2 regions of the Pseudomonas sp. BN414 genome follow, and region 1 is predicted to be linked to the other one. Evidence: predicted binding sites of a transcription regulator. Region 1 holds the regulator's gene; the other holds the start of a gene.
What was found. Region 1 encodes FliA, which starts transcription of late flagellar genes. Its sites were predicted from a motif close to CTAAAGTTTNNNNNNNNNNNGCCGNTAA; they were not measured.

Region 1 (3,412 bases):
CATGGGCAAGACCACAACCCTGGCCAAGATGGCTGCCCGCTACGTGCTCAAGTACGGCGCGCAAAACGTCGCCCTGGTGAGCATGGACAGTTTCCGCATCGGCGCCCAGGAGCAGATCAAGACCCTGGGCCGAATCCTCAATGTGCCGGTGACCCTCGTCGATCCGGGCCAATCCCTGACCCAGGCCATCGCGCCCCTGGCCCGCAAGCGTGTGGTGCTGATCGATACCGCCGGTCTGCCGGTCAACGATCCGGCCCTGACCATGCAGCTCGAAGCGCTGGCCAGCCGGGCGATAAACGCGAAGAATCACCTGGTGATGGCGGCCACCAGCCAGAGCCAGGTGCTCAAGGCGGCCTATCACAGCTACAAGCGTTGCGGCCTGGTCGGTTGCATCATCACCAAGGCGGATGAAGCCGCCAGCCTGGGCGAGGTATTGGGACTGGCTATCGGCCAGCATCTCCCGGTAGCCTATCTGGCCGACGGCCCGCGAATCCCGGATGATCTGCAGGTTCCGCGCAGCCACCAGCTGGTGAGTCGTGCGGTCAGCCTCCAGGCTCCGGAGGACCCGAGTGAAGAAGCCATGGCCGATCTGTTCGCCGGGCTTTACCAGAATCCGGCGCGCCGCGCCGGTTGAAGAATTGTGAGCCGCCCCGTGTGGGGCGGTGCTGGACCGCCAAACTGGCCCCTAAGGCAAGGTATTTGAAATGGGTAGTATGCATCCCGTACAGGTGATCGCGGTGACCGGCGGCAAGGGCGGCGTTGGCAAGACCAACGTGTCCGTCAACCTCTCGCTGGCCCTGGCCGATCTCGGCCGCCGCGTCATGTTGTTGGACGCCGACCTCGGCCTGGCCAACGTCGACGTCCTGCTCGGCCTTACCGCCAAGCGCACCCTGGCCGATGTGATCAATGGCGAATGCGACCTGCGCGACGTGCTGTTGCAGGGGCCGGGGGGCATTCGCATCGTCCCGGCCGCCTCCGGCACCCAGAGCATGGTGCAGCTTTCGCCCATGCAGCACGCCGGCCTGATCCAGGCATTCAGCGAGATCAGCGACAACCTCGACGTGCTGGTGATCGACACCGCCGCCGGCATCGGCGATTCGGTGGTCAGCTTCGTCCGTGCCGCCCAGGAAGTGATAGTGGTGGTCTGCGACGAACCCACCTCCATCACCGACGCCTACGCGCTGATCAAACTGCTCAACCGCGACTACGGCATGAGCCGCTTCCGCGTGCTGGCCAACATGGCCCACAGCCCGCAGGAAGGGCGCAACCTGTTCGCCAAGCTGACCAAGGTTACCGATCGCTTCCTCGATGTCGCCCTGCAGTACGTGGGCGCCGTCCCCTATGACGAATCGGTGCGCAAGGCCGTGCAGAAGCAACGCGCGGTCTATGAAGCCTTCCCGCGCTCGAAGTGCTCCCTGGCGTTCAAGGCCATCGCACAGAAGGTCGACAGCTGGCCGCTGCCGGCCAATCCGCGGGGCCACCTGGAGTTCTTCGTCGAGCGGCTGGTCCGGCAGCCGTCCACGGAAACCCCTGTATGACACCCGCCACGGGGCTGCGTATGTACGGCAAGGCACAGGCAAGGGATTCGCAACATCAGCTGATCGAACGCTACGCCCCCCTGGTCAAGCGCATCGCCTATCACCTGCTCGCGCGCCTTCCGGCCAGCGTTCAGGTGGAAGACCTCATGCAGTCTGGGATGATCGGACTGCTCGAAGCCTCGAAGAAATACGATGGCAGCAAGGGTGCCAGTTTCGAAACCTACGCCGGCATCCGCATCCGCGGGGCCATGCTCGACGAGGTCCGCAAGGGCGACTGGGCGCCACGTTCGGTGCACCGCAACACGCGCATGGTGAGTGACGCGATCCGCACCATCGAGGCCCGAACAGGTCGCGACGCTAAAGATCAGGAAGTTGCTGCCGAACTTGGATTGAGTCTCGAAGACTACTACGGCATCCTGAGCGACACCTTGGGCAGCCGCCTGTTCAGCTTCGACGACCTGTTGCAGGACGGCGAGCAGGGCGGTGTGCACGAGGACGCCGGTGTCACCCAATTCTCGCCTTCCCATGATCTGGAAGAAGACCGTTTCCAGGCCGCGCTGGCTGATGCCATCGCGAACCTGCCGGAGCGTGAGCGCCTGGTGCTGGCGCTGTATTACGACGAAGAACTGAACTTGAAGGAAATCGGTGAAGTGCTGGGGGTCAGCGAATCACGTGTCAGCCAGTTGCATAGCCAGTGCGCCGCACGCCTGCGCGCACGGCTCGGCGAGTGGCGCGCGCGCTGAACGGTACACCGCTTTCAGATTTGGATGGCGTCCCCGGCAAGAGGGACGTTTGAGACTGTACGGAGGTCGACTTGGACAAGAACATGAAAATCCTCATCGTTGATGATTTCTCGACGATGAGACGCATCATCAAGAACCTCTTGCGCGACTTGGGATTCACCAATACCGCCGAAGCGGACGATGGCACCACCGCCCTGCCCATGCTGCACAGCGGCAACTTCGACTTCCTCGTGACCGACTGGAACATGCCCGGCATGACCGGTATCGACCTGCTGCGCGCGGTACGCGCCGATGAGCGCCTGAAACACCTGCCGGTGCTGATGGTGACTGCCGAGGCCAAGCGCGACCAGATCATCGAAGCGGCCCAGGCCGGTGTGAACGGCTATGTGGTCAAGCCTTTCACTGCCCAGGTCCTGAAAGAAAAAATCGAGAAGATCTTCGAGCGGGTCAACGGCTGAATGTCAGCCGCGAGGGCACCATGGACCAGAAAGAACACCTGCTGGGAGACTTCGAGTCGACCCTGAAAGACCGTGCGCGGGAACTGGTGGACAGCCTCGAAAAAGGCAACTTCACCGACGCCGTACAACTCATCCACGAACTCAATCACGTCCGTGATCGCGGCCTCTACCAGGAAGTCGGCAAGCTCACCCGTGAGCTGCACAACGCCATCGTCAACTTCCAGATCGACCCGCACCTGCCCCATGCCAAGGAGATGTCGCAGATCGCCGATGCGACCGACCGCCTTTCCTATGTGGTGCAGATGACCGAAAAGGCCGCGAACCGCACCATGGATCTGGTGGAGGAAAGCGCGCCGCTGCTGGGCGGCCTGAGCGACGAAGCCCAGAAGCTGGGTGAGGAATGGGGCCGCTTCATGCGTCGGGAAATCGGCGCGGACGGATTCCGTGACCTGGCCCGCCGCATCGAGCAATTCCTCGCCCGCAGCCAGCGCGACACCGATGCGCTGTCCGGGAAGCTCAACGACATCCTGCTCGCACAGGACTACCAGGACCTCACCGGCCAGGTGATCAAGCGCGTCACGCAACTGGTCACCGAGGTGGAAAGCAACCTGGTCAAGCTGGTGATGATGGCCAGCCAGGTCGATCGCTACGCCGGCATCGAGCACGACCACGC
Region 2 (3,412 bases), on a different contig from region 1:
GTTGCGCCAGCAAACGCCGCAGCAGCTGGCTCTGGCTGGGGTCCAGTTGCAGTCCGTTGGCTTCTTTCGGCAACCCCGCCTGGTGCTGGGCGAGCAAGCGGCTGTGATTGCGATCAGCCAGCAACAGCAGGACACGGCGCATGCCACCGCTTTGCAGGGCGTCGCGCGCGCATGCGGCGAGTTGCACGACGTTGGTGAAGGGGCTGGGGTCGCGGAGCAGTTCACCGCAGAACCGGCGCCAGTCTACCAGTGCGGCGCTGTCAGGCGGCGGCGCGGCGGCCGGTTCACGTTTGAGGCGATGCTGGTTCCAGGGCCAGAGCAGGGCTTCGGCCGGGTGCCAGAGGTCGCTGCGGCCATGCAGGCGCCCGCTCTGCGCTGCGTGCTGGTGGACCTGCTGTTGCAGTTCGGCGAGCGGCACCTTCATGAACAAGCCGGTGAGACGCTGCCAGCGCAGACTGTGCCCGTCGCCCCAGCCGACATGGGCGGACATCGCCAGGCCGTTGGCCAGCAGGACAGTGTTGCCCGGCTGGGTCAGCCAGCGAGCCAGGGTTGGGTTGCTGTCCAGTTGCTGCTGCTGGTGCAGCGGATGTTCATTGTCGCGGGCGATGTGCAAGGCCTGCACCAGCAGGCGGCGGTCCTCGTTCAGCAGGCGATAGCCCTGGATGATCCAGTCAGGCAGCTTCCAGTGCGTGGCCAGCGCTTGGCAGAGGCGCAGCAGCGGCACCCCGAGCAATTCGCGTTCGACCTTGCGGGCCGGCTCGCCTTCGCCCAGCACGCGTTTCTCCCAGGTATCGAGGAGTTCCGGGTGGCTGGCCAGCAACGGCCACAGGGGAGAAAGGAACAGCAGGCTGCACCAGTGGATTTCCTGCCAGAGGCGGGCCAGGCGGGCGGCGAACAGGCCATTGGCCTGCTGGGCGGCATGCTGGCTGATCAATTGCAGTTGCCGCAGGCCGTGAGGGATTTCTTCTTCGGGCACGGCCGGCAGGCGGCCGAGCAGCACTTCCGCGCGTTTCAGGCCGAGTCGGCTCAGAGCGACTTCCAGGCTTTCCGCTGGACTGCTCAGCATATTGGCGCTGGCGTTGGCCTCTCGCAGCAGGCTGAGCGCAAGGGCAGGGCTGTCCTGGGTGAGATCGGCGATATCGCGCAGGGAGCGGCGGTTGTCGCCCAAGGCGCGGCGGACTCTTTCATGGGCGGCGGCGGGAACGGGCAGGCGAACCCCATCAAGGTGCTTGATCCAGCCTTCGAGGCTGCGTGGCATGGGCTTTGCGGTTGACATAGGGGGCCGCCAATCTGGCTTTTCGCCTGAACAGGCTATAGTCTGGCGCATATCTTCCGATAATTAGAAGGGGCTCTTTTCATAACCCTTTCTACTGACTCTTCAAGCTCCCTTCCTATGGCAAAAATCATCGGCATCATCGTCGTATTCGCCAGCGTGCTCGGCGGATACATCCTGTCCCACGGCAAGATCGCCGCACTGATCCAGCCCTTCGAGGTAATGATCATCGGCGGTGCTGCGCTGGGTGCCTTCCTGCAGGCCAACCCCGGCAGCACGACAATGATCGTGTTCAAGAAGTCGCTGAAGATGTTCGGTTCCCGCTTCACTCACGGGTTCTACCTGGAAGTGCTACGGCTGCTCTACGAAATCCTCAACAAGAGCCGTCGCGAAGGGATGATGGCCATCGAGGCCGACATCGAAGACGCGCCCGCCAGTCCGATCTTCAGCAAGTATCCCGGCATCCTCAAGGATGAGCGGATGACTGCCTACATCTGCGACTACTTGCGCATCATGTCCTCCGGCAACATGGCGCCTCACGAACTGGAAGGCCTGTTCGACATGGAGCTGGCCAGCCTGAAGGAAGAGCTGGAGCACCCGGCCCACGCGGTCAACCGCATCGCCGACGGCCTGCCGGGCTTCGGTATCGTCGCGGCGGTACTCGGCATCGTGGTCACCATGGCCATGTTGGGCGAGGCCGAGCAGGCAGCGCTGGGCCAGCACGTGGGGGCGGCGCTGGTGGGTACCTTCCTCGGTATTCTCGCGGCTTACGGCTTCTTCGGCCCGCTGGCAGTGTCGCTGGAGCACGACGCTCGCGAGGAATTGAACGTGTTCGAGTCCATCAAGGCCTGCCTGGTAGCCTCGGCTTCCGGCATGCCGCCGTCCCTGGCAGTGGAGTTCGGCCGCAAGACGCTGTTCCCGGCCCACCGCCCGAGCTTCAGCGAGCTGGAGCAGGCCGTACGCGGCAGCTGAAGGCTGAGTCATGGAGAACAATCAGCCCATCATCGTAAAGCGCGTCAAGCGCTACGCCGCCGGGCACCACGGCGGCGCATGGAAGATCGCCTTCGCCGACTTCGCCACCGCGATGATGGCCTTCTTCCTGGTGCTGTGGCTGATGTCGTCGGCCACTCCGGAGCAGAAGAAGGCCATTTCCGGCTACTTCAAAGACCCCATCGGCTTTACCGAGAGCGCCAGTCCTTATGTCATCGACCTGGGTGGTACGCCGACGCCTGCACCTGACCGCACGCTCAATCCGGAGTTGAAGGACGCCCCTGACTCCCAGGATTCGGCGATCGATTCCACAGAAAAGGCGCCGGTGGATGCCAGCCAGGTGGAAACACTGGCCGACCAGATCGAGCGGGAACGCTTGGAATTGTTGCTGCAGGAATTGCAGAACAAGGTCGAAGAGAACCCCGAACTGCGCAAATTCAAAGACCAGATCCTCTTCGAGATCACCCAGGACGGCCTGCGTATCCAGATCATGGATGCGGCCAATCGGCCCATGTTCGACCTCGGCAGCGCGCGCCTGCAGCCGTACTTCGAAGACATCCTGCTGATCCTCGCCGAGACCATCAAGGCGGTGCCCAACAAGATCAGCATCAGCGGGCATACCGACGCCAAGCCCTATGCGGGGGATGGCGAGTTCGGCAACTGGGAGCTTTCCGCTGGTCGTGCCAATGCTGCGCGACGGACCCTGATCGCCGGTGGTTACCCGGACGAGCAGGTGGCGCGGGTGGTGGGTTATGCGTCGTCGGCGTTGTTCGACCGCAAGGACCCGTTCAACCCCGTGAACCGCCGTATCGACATCATCGTCCTGACCAAGAAGGCGCAGCGCGCCATCGAGGGTGAGCAGGGCGATGCCGCCAAGCCTGAGGAACCGCCGGTGCAGCCCGAACCACCCGCCAGTGGAAGTGTCGCGCCGGAAGCACCATCGAACGAGCCGGCAGTGCCCACCCAGCCGCGTGAACTGCGGGAGAAGCTGAATATCTTCGAGGATGGCGTGCTGAAGATGGACGAGCCCAAAGGGCAGTGATCCATCCGAAAAACTGAAAGGCCACGCAATGCGTGGCCTTTTTTTTGCGGGTTAGCTGCCGGCTCAGTACTCGTCGGTTGGCAGGCTGGAAAGGATGTGTCGGTAAC

Region 2: motA (flagellar motor stator protein MotA) is a predicted target of FliA. The motif match lies at 1,312-1,339, and genes of this name have one in related genera.

What each region holds. Positions count from the first base shown of each region.
Region 1 is NZ_SSOL01000071.1:198,446-201,857, reverse strand. Features, by position in the region: gene flhF (flagellar biosynthesis protein FlhF) at 1-634, shown strand, start outside; gene fleN (flagellar synthesis regulator FleN) at 705-1,538, shown strand; gene fliA (RNA polymerase sigma factor FliA) at 1,535-2,281, shown strand; gene E8E95_RS18975 (chemotaxis response regulator CheY) at 2,365-2,739, shown strand; gene E8E95_RS18970 (protein phosphatase CheZ) at 2,760-3,412, shown strand, end outside.
Region 2 is NZ_SSOL01000078.1:186,976-190,387, reverse strand. Features, by position in the region: gene E8E95_RS26220 (HDOD domain-containing protein) at 1-1,276, opposite strand, end outside; gene motA (flagellar motor stator protein MotA) at 1,394-2,245, shown strand; gene motB (flagellar motor protein MotB) at 2,256-3,305, shown strand; gene rsgA (small ribosomal subunit biogenesis GTPase RsgA) at 3,369-3,412, opposite strand, start outside.